DNA from 3 places in the Bacillus cihuensis genome. Region 2 is predicted to be linked to each of the others. Evidence: riboswitches for the same ligand, from Rfam matches in the RefSeq annotation. Region 2 holds a riboswitch; each other region holds the start of a gene.
The links. Region 2 has a riboswitch for glycine ahead of gcvT (glycine cleavage system aminomethyltransferase GcvT). Riboswitches for the same ligand answer to the same signal wherever they lie in the genome.
Positions count from the first base shown of each region.

Region 1: another riboswitch for glycine. It lies ahead of V179_RS0102080 (MFS transporter); the one in region 2 lies ahead of gcvT (glycine cleavage system aminomethyltransferase GcvT).
Region 3: another riboswitch for glycine. It lies ahead of glyA (serine hydroxymethyltransferase); the one in region 2 lies ahead of gcvT (glycine cleavage system aminomethyltransferase GcvT).

Region 1 covers NZ_AYSD01000010.1:464,929-469,221, forward strand. Annotated here, with positions in the region: gene V179_RS0102075 (M20 family metallopeptidase) at 1-1,119, shown strand, start outside; glycine riboswitch at 1,856-1,956, shown strand; glycine riboswitch at 1,960-2,040, shown strand; gene V179_RS0102080 (MFS transporter) at 2,166-3,566, shown strand; gene ahpF (alkyl hydroperoxide reductase subunit F) at 3,788-4,293, opposite strand, start outside.
Region 2 covers NZ_KI632495.1:1,408,134-1,412,426, reverse strand. Annotated here, with positions in the region: gene V179_RS0112610 (DEAD/DEAH box helicase) at 1-1,676, opposite strand, end outside; gene V179_RS0112615 (YqhG family protein) at 1-13, opposite strand, end outside; glycine riboswitch at 2,018-2,105, shown strand; glycine riboswitch at 2,109-2,194, shown strand; gene gcvT (glycine cleavage system aminomethyltransferase GcvT) at 2,258-3,364, shown strand; gene gcvPA (aminomethyl-transferring glycine dehydrogenase subunit GcvPA) at 3,378-4,293, shown strand, end outside.
Region 3 covers NZ_AYSD01000017.1:133,828-138,120, reverse strand. Annotated here, with positions in the region: gene metE (5-methyltetrahydropteroyltriglutamate--homocysteine S-methyltransferase) at 1-1,329, shown strand, start outside; partial or broken gene V179_RS32135 (hypothetical protein) at 1,465-1,713, opposite strand; glycine riboswitch at 1,848-1,950, shown strand; gene glyA (serine hydroxymethyltransferase) at 2,212-3,462, shown strand; gene V179_RS0104220 (serine dehydratase beta chain) at 3,478-3,990, shown strand; gene sdaAA (L-serine ammonia-lyase, iron-sulfur-dependent, subunit alpha) at 3,990-4,293, shown strand, end outside.

The DNA of each region.
Region 1 (4,293 bases), on a different contig from region 2:
ATTCAAATAAACACAATAAATCCACCTGGGATGGAAAAAGCACTAGCTGATTTAATAAGCCTTCGTTTAAGTGAATCTGGGTTATTGATCCATTCTGATGTTGTTGAGGAAGATAGAGAAAATTTAATTGTTTCATATTCTAGTGAAGATCAATTAACTAATAACTCAAAAACACTGATTTACAGTGGTCATTTTGACACTGTTCCCGTTGGAAATGTAGAATGGAATTTTCCTGTCTTTGAGGGCAAACAAGTAGAAAATCGAATATTCGGGCGTGGCTCCTCAGATATGAAAAGTGGAGTTGCTGCCATGATTTTAGCAATTGAATGTATACAAAAAGCAGGAATAAAATTGAGTGGAAACCTACAATTCATTGGAACGGTTGGGGAAGAAGTAAATTGTATTGGTGCTAGAGAAGTAGTTAAAAAAGGTCAAATTGACCAAGCTACAGCTATTGTAATTAGTGAACCTACCTCAAATCAGGTGGTTGTTGCACACAAAGGGGCACTTTGGCTTGAGATCTCTATGTTTGGTAAAACAGCTCACGGTTCAATGCCGTCTCATGGGATTAATGCAATATTGGCTATCAATCATTTTATAAATAAATTAAACAATTATGATCTTCGTTATGAACGTCATGATATTTTAGGCGATTCTACATTAAATATAGGAATGATTCAAGGCGGAGTAGGTCCTAACGTAGTGCCTGACCAGTGCAAAATTACCATTGATATTCGAACTGTACCAGGGCAAAATCATCAGGAAATTGTTGGGGAAATAAATGAACTCTTACAAAAAGTATCTGAGGAAATGAACGTTTCTTATAAAATTGATGTCATAAACAACTTAGTATCTGTATATACTGCGCCCGATCATCCATTTATTCATTTGGCTTTGGATAAAGCGCAATCATATTTGCAAAACGATCCCAATATAGGGGGAGTTAATTATTATACAGATGGGTCTATCTATAGGAATCATCTTCAAAATGTTCCAATATTAATCTGTGGACCAGGAGAGCCTACAGTGGCTCATCAGCCCGATGAATGGGTTGACATACAAAAATATCTAGACTCCATACGGTTTTATATTTCTCTCGCAATTAATTATTTAAAGTAGAAGAATATAAAACTCGAATTAAAGTGAAGTATATTTTGTACTCAAGAAGTATTAAGCGATATGAAAAAGAGTAATTGGATGGATAAAGATAAAGTTTGGCTGTTTTCACATACTTTGTTGCTTTTCAATCATTTTTACACTAATAACCCGGGTTGATTTCCGTTGCAGGTACTCGCTTTCCGCGGGCGGTCTCAGAAGCCTACTCAGTGCTTTGCACTTGCGGGGTCTCCCTCTACACGCTTTTCCCGCAGGAGTCTCGCACCTGTAACGAAGATCAACATCTGTTCGAATTGGTTTCTTGCAAAAAAACAACAATCTTTACGAAAAGAGCCTAAAGTTTTTAATAAGTGATAAGAGATTGGATGTTGCCGGTCTCCTTTATTTTCTATAGGTAAGAGATCATTGATGTACTCCTCTAATTACTATTAGGGGAGTTATCTGTTTTGTATTATTGGCAACATAACCTGCTAACAAGGACAATATTCCATCACGAAAGTTTTAATGGGGTATTAGAAAGTAAACCGAAAGTTGCTATTAGTTGGTCGGTTACCATCTGAAAGATCCTTTTTCACAGCAATATTCCATATCTATCCGTGGAACGTCTTGTGAAACGATTGTTCTGGGCGTCAAAGTGACAATAGATTTTGAAAGCGTTTTCGATTTTAGTTGACACGATCGACTTTTGAAATTATTCTATAAATACAGAATATACAGAAAATATAGAAATCATAGATGGATGAAAGTTGCAGGAGAGTGTTTATTATAAGCCACCGAAGGAGCAAACTTCAATAAGACCCTTGAAGCGAATCTCTCAGGTAGAAGAACTGCAGCTGGACACACCTCTGGAGAGAGCGTATGAATCGATACGTCACCAAAGGGGAAAGGCTCTATTGAGCTAAACTCTCAGGTAAAAGGACAGAGAAGGGCAGAGAAAAACACTGTTTTTCTCTGTCCTTTTTGTTGTGCCTGCATAATTTACACGTTCATCATCACTGTAGAGACATAGTTAGTTTAATGGATATTTAACCAAAAAGGAGTGGTTCACCATGGAAACAAGCTATAAAGGTAATAACAGAATGATGACGGGGATTGTGTTTGGGGTGCTTACTTATTGGCTTTTCTCACAGTCACTCATAAATGTGATGCCTGAAGTTCAGTTAGATATGGGCATTTCGATGGGACTTTTGAATACAGCAATTAGTTTATCCGGTTTATTTTCAGGCATGTTTATTGTAGCAGCTGGAGGAATATCTGATCGAATTGGACGCAAGAAAATTACAACTATTGGTTTACTATTAAATATAATTGGTTCACTTTGTCTCGTATTTGCACAGGAGACGGTTCTCTTAATTATTGGGCGTGTGATTCAAGGCATCTCGGCAGCGTGTATTATGCCTGCAACGATTGCTTTGGTGAAAACCTATTTTGACGGCCCAGACCGACAAAGAGCCATAAGTTACTGGTCTTTTGGATCTTGGGGCGGCATAGGCATTTGTTCATTAGCTGGAGGTTTAATTGCTACGTATATGGGATGGCGCTGGATCTTTATATTTTCCATTATTTTCACTTTACTATCTATGTTTTTGATTAAAGATGTACCAGAGAGTAAAGCGGAACAAAGCAATTCAGCAAAATTTGATTTTCCTGGCTTTGTTATCTTTTTATTAGTGATGGTCGCTTTGAATGTTGTCATTACACATGGAGATGCCTTCGGATGGACAAGCCCTCTTTCGTTAACGTTAATGGCTACCACTGTCATAGGTGGTTGGATATTTTTAAAACTTGTAAAAGGGAAATCTAACGGATTTATCGATCTATCTTTATTTAAAAATAAATATTTTACTGGGGCTACTGTGTCAAACTTTTTAATAAGTGGTGTAGCGGGAGCACTTATTGTTGCGAATACCTATGTTCAAATGGCAAGAGGATACAGTTCTTTTCAATCTGGGTTATTATCAATTGGCAATTTAGTTGCTACATTAGCGATGATTCGTATTGGTGAAAAAATATTACAACGAAGTGGTCCAAGAAAGCCGATGGTCATAGCTTGTCTTTTAGTGATCGTTGGAATTATCTTAATGACATTAACATTCTTACCAAATGCGATTTATTCCATTGTTGTATTTATTGGTTTTACCGTGTATGGGATTGGACTTGGCCTTTATGCGACACCATCTACGGATACAGCAGTAGACAATGTACCGGCAGCAAAAGCAGGAGAGGCAGCTGGTATTTATAAAATGTCTAGTACACTTGGAAACTCATTCGGATTAGCGATATCTGTTACTGTTTATAGTGTAGTTGAAAAGGCTGGAAATATGGAAGTGGCTGCAAGTATGGGGTTATTGACAAATGCTATTTTTGCTGGACTAGCTTTACTAGCTATAGTAGCTGCGATTCCAAAAAAAGGTGTCAGGGAATCAATGAAAGTGAGGAAAGCTTCTTAAATTACATTGAGTCATGCACCATAAAACAAGATAATGGTGGGGAAAAATGTAGTAATAGTGGTATATTGGAAATAAAGGTAGAAAGTAAATCTCATTTAGGCGTGTTACGATGAACCGTATATAAGTAACTGAGGTTATTAATTCGGGATCTTTTAAGGTGAATAAAGAAAAAGGACCGTTAAAAAGTAATTTCAACGGCCCTTTTATAATAAAATGGTGGTTTAATTTCGGATTAGATAATCGAATGAACCTAAGGCTGCATTCGCACCTGATCCCATCGAAATAATGATCTGCTTATATGGATTATTCGTGCAGTCTCCAGCAGCGAACACTCCAGGTATGTTCGTTGCTCCATGGTTATCTATAACGATCTCACCGATTCTATTACGTTCAACAGTCTCAGCTAACCATTCCGTATTTGGCACAAGTCCGATCTGAACAAATACTCCCGCCAATTCAATATGCTGAGCTTCCCCAGTCTCACGCTCAACGTAGGAAATACCGTTTACTTTATCAGTTCCAGTAATTTCTGTTGTTTGAACGTTCTTTAGGACAGTTACATTTGGCAGACTGTTAAGACGATCTTGCAGTACAGAATCAGCTTTAAGCTCAGGATTAAATTCAAGAACTGTTACATGTTTCACAATCCCAGCGAGATCAATTGCTGCCTCAATACCGGAATTTCCGCCACCAATAACGGCTACGTGTTTTCCTGCAAACAATGGAC
Region 2 (4,293 bases):
CCTGTTGCTGCATGAAGATTTCCCTCCTTCATTTCTTGGGCAAATTGAATCATGGACGAAAGATTATCCATTTTGATTTTCATCTCCCCTTCTGATTTTGATCCTTCTACTACATCCACTAAGTAATCTTCAATATTGCCGATATCTAATTTTGTTAAAATATCATCTAACTCGCCAATTACTTTTTCAAATAAATGAATTTTTTCATAGAGAAGTTTCAAAATATGTTCTTCCACTGTATTTTCTGTAGCGAAATTATAAATCATGACATCTTCCGTTTGACCGAGCCGATGTACCCTGCCTATTCGTTGCTCGAGACGCATCGGATTCCATGGTAAGTCAAAGTTGATTAGATGATGACAAAATTGTAGGTTGATTCCTTCACCGCCGGCTTCTGTGGCAATCAGTACTTGAATTTTATTTTGAAAAAGCTCTTTCATCCAATCTTTTTTACCACGTTTAAATCCGCCGCGAAAAGGCACTGAGCTTATGCCGTTTTGCTGTAAAAACCATTGTAAATAAAGTTGTGTAGCTCGGTATTCCGTAAAAATAATGACTTTATCATTGATTTTCTGTATTAATTCCAATGCCTTCTCTGCCTTTGAATTGCGTTCAACCTGCTTTGCTGTTTCAAAGAGACTATTCAACTTTTCTATGAATTCAGGTGCAGGATTTTCATGTTTTTGAGACATGTTTTTTAAAGTGGTAAAGACCGCTTCTTTGCTACTGCAAGCTTCTCTTTGGAGGGTTAGGCTGGAAAATGAACTTCCTGCTCCTTCAGAATGCGGTCGGAATGCAGTTATAGCATCATATAATGCCTGCTCATTAGGTGAAAACTTAATAATAATTGTTTCAACATGTCGTTTTGTCCACTCGATTCCAGTATCAGCACGGCGATTTCGAATCATGACCGTGTTCACTAGCTTCTTTAGGTGCTCATCTTCATAAATCGTCCGACCTTTTCCTTTATACTTCTCTGAAAAAAGAGCAGCATTCCCTAAATGTCCGGGCTTAAGAAGGGAAACAAGATGGAAGATTTCTTCTACCTTATTTTGAATGGGTGTTGCGGTTAACAATAGGCAGAATTTCTTTTTTAAACTTTGAACAAATTCATAGTTTTTCGTTTTATTATTTTTTAATTTATGGGCCTCGTCAATAATGATTAAATCGTATTCTTGTTTAAAAATGATGTCTCTATGTGGGTTACGCTTTGCTGTATCAATTGATGATACGATGCAATCACATGAATCCCATACATAGCTCTTTCTCTGAACAACAGCGGGAATATGAAATTTTGTATTTAACTCGAATGCCCATTGTGAAACGAGTGAAGCTGGAACGAGAATGAGTACTTTTTTTACTAGACCGCGAATCATATATTCTTTAATGATTAAACCGGCCTCGATTGTTTTCCCAAGCCCTACTTCATCAGCCAAAATCGCTTTGCCATTCATATTCTCGACAACTTGTCGGGCGGCTTCAAGCTGATGAGGAAGTGGTGTTAGCTGATTAAGGTGATGAGGTGCTTGCAATCCTTCAAATTCTGGAATGGCCAGATGTTTTTCCGCTTGAACGGCAAGCTTATACAGTTCCCAATTCGCCCAGGGACCATCATTCTCCACTTTATCTAAAAATTCTTCTGACCATTCATCATCAAATGTGATTTGAATTTGCATAAACAATGCTCCTTTCTAAACAATTAAAGGTTAAATACGAACGTTAATAGGATAAAATATAATAAAAGTTAGGATTTTACGAAAAATGATTGCGATTCAAGCATTATTAATGGTAGTATGAACGTAAGTGTTAAATTTTGAAATTTTCTATCAATAAATATAATTTTTAATTGAAAGAATCCCACTGTTTTATTACTATAGTAATAACGGTATTCTAAGTGTTTGGCGGAAGTAGCCTCATTTACTGCGAATTAAAAAAATGTGTAAAGTCGGCAAAGACCATTTTTATGGTGCAACCCTTATTTACATAGTATGTGCAAAAAAGATAATATTATATGCGGATGAAGGCTGGGGGAGAGACTACAATTGTAGCGCCGAAGGAGCAAGCTTAGCAGCGAATCTCTCAGGCAAAAGAACCCTTGTTGGACGCAACTCTGGAGAGTGTCTAGAAGCAGAAGCTTTTAAGACCACCAAAGGGGAAAGCCTTTTTAGGTAAACTTTCAGGTTTCAGGACAGAGAAAAAGCTTCTAAGGGGCTACTCTGTCTTTTTTTATGCCCTAAAAAATGTGAGGAGGCGTAGTATGACTGAATTAAAAAGGACGCCATTATTTACGATCTATGCAGATTATAGTGGTAAAACGATTGACTTTGGTGGCTGGGAGCTGCCAGTCCAATTTTCTGGCATTAAAGAAGAACATGAAGCAGTACGAACAAAGGCAGGCTTGTTCGATGTTTCTCATATGGGAGAGTTTGTTGTAAAAGGAAAAGGAAGCACTGACTTTTTACAAAGAATGATTACGAACGATCTTCTCAAGCTTGATGTGGGGCATGCGCAATATGCCGCATTGTGCTATGAAAATGGCGGTGTTGTCGATGATTTAATTATTTATAAGAAAGCGGAAGATGACTATTTATTAGTTGTGAATGCTGGCAATATCGAGAAGGATTACAATTGGCTGCACGAACACTTGATTGAAGATGTTGAACTGACAAATATCTCAAATGAAGTAGCTTTGCTTGCTCTTCAAGGCCCTGCGGCTGAAAAAATCCTTCAGAAATTAGCTGTAAACACGAATTTGAGTGAGATTGACTTTTTTACTTTCAAAGAAAATGTGGAACTTAATGGAGTCTTGGCTCTCGTTTCACGCACAGGGTATACGGGGGAAGATGGCTTTGAAATGTATTGTAAAAACGAAGACGCAAAAACTCTCTGGAAAGCGATTCTTGAAGCAGGTAAGGATGAAGGCGTTCTACCAATCGGTCTAGGTGCTCGTGATACGCTCCGGTTCGAGGCGAAGCTTCCGTTATATGGTCAAGAGTTGTCACCTGATATTTCGCCTATTGAAGCGGGAATTGGTTTTGCTGTCAAAGTTGACAAAGAGGCTGATTTCATTGGTAAGTCTGTTCTTTCTAAGCAAAAAGAACAAGGTGCACCTCGTAAGCTCGTCGGCATCGAAATGATCGAACGCGGCATACCACGTCATGGCTATTCTGTTTACTACGGTTCTGAATTGATTGGCGAAGTGACAACTGGGACACAATCGCCCACATTGAAGAAAAACGTCGGTCTTGCCTTATTGAAAAAAGAGTATACAGGGATTGGAACAGAAGTTGAAGTTGAAATTCGTTCCAAACGTGTGAAAGCGGTAGTGGCTAAGACACCATTTTATAAACGACCAAGAGGATGAGGGGGAGAAAATCATGACTAAACATCGCTATCTACCGATGACTGACAAAGATCAAAATGAAATGTTAGATGCAATTGGTGTTTCTAGTATAGATGAGCTATTCAGTGATATTCCACAGAGTGTACGTTTCCAAGGTGAATACAAGATTAAACCTGCTAAATCAGAACCCGCTCTTTTAAAAGAGCTTACTAAATTGGCTGGGAAAAACGCTGATGCAAAGCGGTATGCTTCATTTCTAGGTGCTGGTGTGTACGATCATTATCAACCAATTATCGTCGACCATGTGATTTCTCGATCTGAATTTTATACAGCGTATACTCCATATCAGCCGGAGATTTCTCAAGGGGAGCTTCAAGCAATCTTTGAATTTCAAACGATGATTTGTGAATTGACTGGCATGGATGTTGCCAATTCTTCTATGTATGATGGTGGAACTGCTCTTGCTGAGGCAGCGATGTTAAGCAGTGGACATACAAGACGTAAGAAAATCTTGATTTCTAACACGGTTCATCCTGAGTCTCGTGATGTTGTTACGTCATATGCGAAGGGACAGCGAGTTGAAGTGGTGGAAATACCTCATCGTGATGGCGTAACCGATTTGGATGCACTAAAAGAGTTAATCAGCGATGATATTGCGGGAGTCATCATTCAATATCCAAATTTCTTTGGACGCATTGAACCTTTGAAAGAGATTGAAAAAATCGTTCATGAACAAAAGTCGATGTTTATTGTTTCAAGTAACCCATTAGCGTTAGGTGCCCTAACGCCACCTGGAAAACTAGGTGCTGATATCGTTACTGGGGATGCTCAACCATTTGGAATTCCTGCGGCATTTGGCGGACCACACTGCGGCTATTTTGCAGTTACAAATAAATTAATGCGTAAAGTTCCAGGTAGACTTGTCGGGCAGACCGTTGATGAGGATGGCA
Region 3 (4,293 bases), on a different contig from region 2:
AGCTTATTACATGTACCTGTAACAGTAAAAAGTGAAGAAACTCTTAATGACGTCTTAAAAGATGCGCTTTCTTTTGCTGATGAAAAGTTACATGAAATTGTGATACTGACAAAAGGCCTTCAAAATGGCAAAGAATCGATCGGAAAAGAAATTACAGCAAGTATAGAAGCCGTTCAAACGCTAAATGAATCATCATTTCGAAACAATATTCAAGTCCAAGAAGCCATTCAAAACTTGCATACGTATCAAGCAGAACGTGAAGCAGTCTTTAACGTTCGTCAAGGGATTCAGGAGAAGGCTTTCCAATTACCACTTCTTCCAACTACAACAATTGGGAGCTTCCCACAAACACAAGAAGTAAGAAAACAGCGTTTAAAATGGCGTAAAGGCGAGCTCACGGATGCGGCATATGGAGAATATATAAAAGCGGAAATTAAAAAATGGATTGAAATTCAAGAAGACCTTGGCCTAGATGTTTTTGTACATGGAGAATTCGAACGTACAGACATGGTTGAATTTTTTGGTGAAAAATTAGAAGGCTTTCAATTTACCAAATTTGGTTGGGTACAATCATACGGCTCCCGCTGCGTGAAGCCACCACTTATTTACGGGGACGTGTCATTTAAAGAAGCAATGACAGTTGAAGAAACCGTATATGCCCAATCGTTAACAGACAAACCTGTAAAAGGTATGCTAACAGGTCCTATTACCATTTTAAACTGGTCGTTTGTACGCGACGATATTGCTCGTAACGAAGTAACCAATCAAATCGCGCTTGCGCTAAGAAAAGAAGTAGAGGAACTAGAGAAAAATGGTATAAAAATGATTCAAGTGGATGAGCCGGCCATTCGTGAAGGGCTGCCGTTAAAGCGTGAAAACAGGGATAGTTATTTGAACGCTGCCGTATATGCATTTAAACTGGCAACAACATCTGTACAAAACGATACACAAATTCATACTCATATGTGTTATTCAGACTTTAAAGAGATTATCGATGCCATTAAAGCGCTCGATGCAGATGTTATTTCTATTGAGACGTCAAGAAGTCACGGAGAATTAATTTATGCCTTTGAAGAAAATACGTATGATAAAGGTATTGGTCTTGGTGTATATGATATTCATAGTCCACGCGTACCTAAAATTGAAGAATTGACAAGAAACATTGATCGTGCCCTTCAAGTCCTTGATCCAAAATTGTTCTGGATCAATCCTGACTGCGGTTTGAAAACACGTGGAATAAATGAAACCGTAGCAGCACTAGAAGTCATGATTGAAGCGGCGAAACAAACGAGAGAAAAGATTGGCGCGAAATATACACTCAATGTATAAGATGCGAAAAGAATAAAAGTTGATGCCCAAAAGGGTCTGACCTCACACTCTATCCTCTGTATATCACAGATGTGGGGGTCTGACCCTTTCTTTATGAGTCAGTGCATTTTGTGTATGAAAAAATTAACCTAATCGTTAAAAAATAGACGAAAGAGGTTTGGATCCTTCATCTTTTTTACCCCAAAATTTAGGTGTAACATCTACAGCATTAACGAGATTACTGTACGAATCCTTCAGGTATTTACTCGTCGTCGCAATATGGCTATGACTAGCTTACATCTTCTGGCCTTTGCAATATCATGATTTGTAGCCTTTAACATCCATTACAAAAAGAATGCCTATACATATGGGGGCTAGCTTTCCTTTTGGCAAGCTGTAGCCTTCAAAATGTCAATCATCTATTCAAGAAAGGGAATTTATTCGGGAAATAAACAAAAAGTGTTAGCGTTTACAAAATAACCTTGACAGATTGTTCAAATGTGACTATTCTGAATATAACAGAAACTAAATATGAGCGAATGACGGTTGTGGGAGAGTGCAATGTGACAAGCCACCGAAGGAGCAAGTTCCAAAAAGACCCTTGGAACCAATCTCTCAGGTAGATGGAACCACAATCGGACGCACCTCTGGAGAGCGCGTATACAGTAGTACGCCACCAAAGGGGAACGACTCTATGAAATATAGGGTTAAACTCTCAGGTAAAAGGACAGAGAAGGGTAGAGAAAAACACGCTACCCTTTTCTGTCCTTTTTTGCGTGCAAAAACGGGAGCGTATCTTCACAGTTTTCTTGGAAAAGAAGATTGCTTAAGGGAAAAGCGTTACGAGTTATGACGAAGTAAGTAAAAGATGGTGACATAAAAAACTTTCGAGGGGGAGTACAAATGAGTTTACAGCAAAATGATTCTATAATTTTTGGAGCGATTGAAAAGGAACGGGAACGCCAACATCAAACACTTGAGTTAATTGCTTCAGAAAATATCGTCAGCGAAGATGTATTAGAAGCGATGGGAAGCGTGATGACAAATAAATATGCAGAAGGGTATCCAGGAAAGCGTTATTATGGCGGATGCGAATTTGTTGATGTGGCAGAACAAACAGCAATCGAACGCGTAACGGAGCTATTTGGCGCTAAATATGCAAATGTTCAGCCGCACTCAGGAGCACAAGCAAATTTTGCTGTATTTTTCGCACTCCTTCAGCCTGGTGATAAAGTAATGGGCATGAATCTATCACATGGTGGACATTTAACACACGGAAGCCCTGTGAGTGTTTCAGGAAAATGGTTTGAAATTGTATCTTATGGTGTGAGAGAAGATACGCAAGTCATTGATTATGATGAATTGGAAGAAATCGCGAAGAAAGAGAAGCCGAAATTGATTATTGCAGGAACAAGTGCTTATCCAAGAACGATCGACTTTGCTCGCTTTAGAAAAATTGCCGATCAAGTCGGCGCAAAACTGATGGTCGATATGGCGCATATTGCTGGGTTAGTAGCAGCTGGACTTCATCCATCTCCGATCCCATATGCAGATGTTGTGACAAGTACGACACATAAAACATTGCGTGGCCCACGTGGCGGTATCATCTTAACAAATGATGAAGAGATGATTAAAGCGGTTAATAAATCAATATTCCCTGGTATTCAAGGTGGACCATTGATGCATATCATTGCTGCAAAAGCGGTGGCTTTCAGAGAAGCTTTACAACCAAGTTTTAAAGACTATGCTAAACAAGTTATTGAAAATGCGGCAATACTTGGCGAAACCTTAAAGAATGAAGGGGCTGCCCTCGTTTCAGATGGAACAGATAATCATATTGTCCTATTAGATTTACGTCCATGGAATTTAACTGGAAAAGAAGCTGAGAAATTATTAGAAGAAGTAGGCATTACCGTTAATAAGAATACGATTCCGTTTGATCCAGAGAAACCGTTTGTTACGAGTGGAATCCGTATCGGAACAGCTGCCTTAACAACTCGTGGCATGAAACAAGATGAAATGGTGAAAATCGGTAAAGTGATCGCAGACGTATTAAAAAATAAAGGCGATGAAGCCGTTCTTGAAAAAGCAAAAGCAACGACTAAAGAGATTTGCAGTTCGTACCCGTTATTCCAACAAGCAGTTACGGTGTAATAAAGGAGGAGAATCATGGAATTCCAAAGTTGTTTTGATATAATCGGCCCAATTATGGTCGGACCGTCGAGTTCTCATACAGCTGGTGTTGTTTCGATTGGAAAATTTATTTATGACCTGTTAGGGGATTATCCAGAAGAGTGCAACATTGTATTTTATGATTCGTTTGCTGAAACTTATCAAGGACACGGAACAGATAAAGCACTTCTAGGCGGATTGCTTGGTATGAATACGGATGATTCCGGTATCAAGTTCGCGTTGGAAAAAGCAGAAGAGTATGGGATGCAGTATCAATTTGAATTCGAAGATAAATGTGAATATATGGATCATCCCAATATAACGATTGTAACGGCAAAACGTGATGATCGAGTTTTCAAGGTTGGTGGTGTGTCACTCGGAGGCGGCTTATCGAAGATTTTTATGATTAATGATGAAATGGTATCGATTCGTCTTAGCGCTGGAGATGATTTTTCAATCCTTGCAAAACCTTATCAACAGAAAGAGAAAGCATTGGTGAAGGCGATATGATGGACATTCAATCTATGAGAGAGCTTATTGAAGCTTGTGAGCGGGAAAATAAATCCATTAGCGACATGATGTTAATGGTTGAAGCAAAAAAGTCAGGAAGAGACGAAGCAACGATTATTAGCATGATGGAAGAGCGATTGATCAAAATGAAAGAAGCAGTGGATAGCGGGATTAAAGACGCTTCCACTGCGCCTAGTGGCATTTCTGGTGGCGACGCTGTAAAGATGGCTGAATACGTTCAGCAAGGTAAATCATTATCAGGCGATTATATCAGTAATGCAATGAGTTTTTCATTAGCTACGT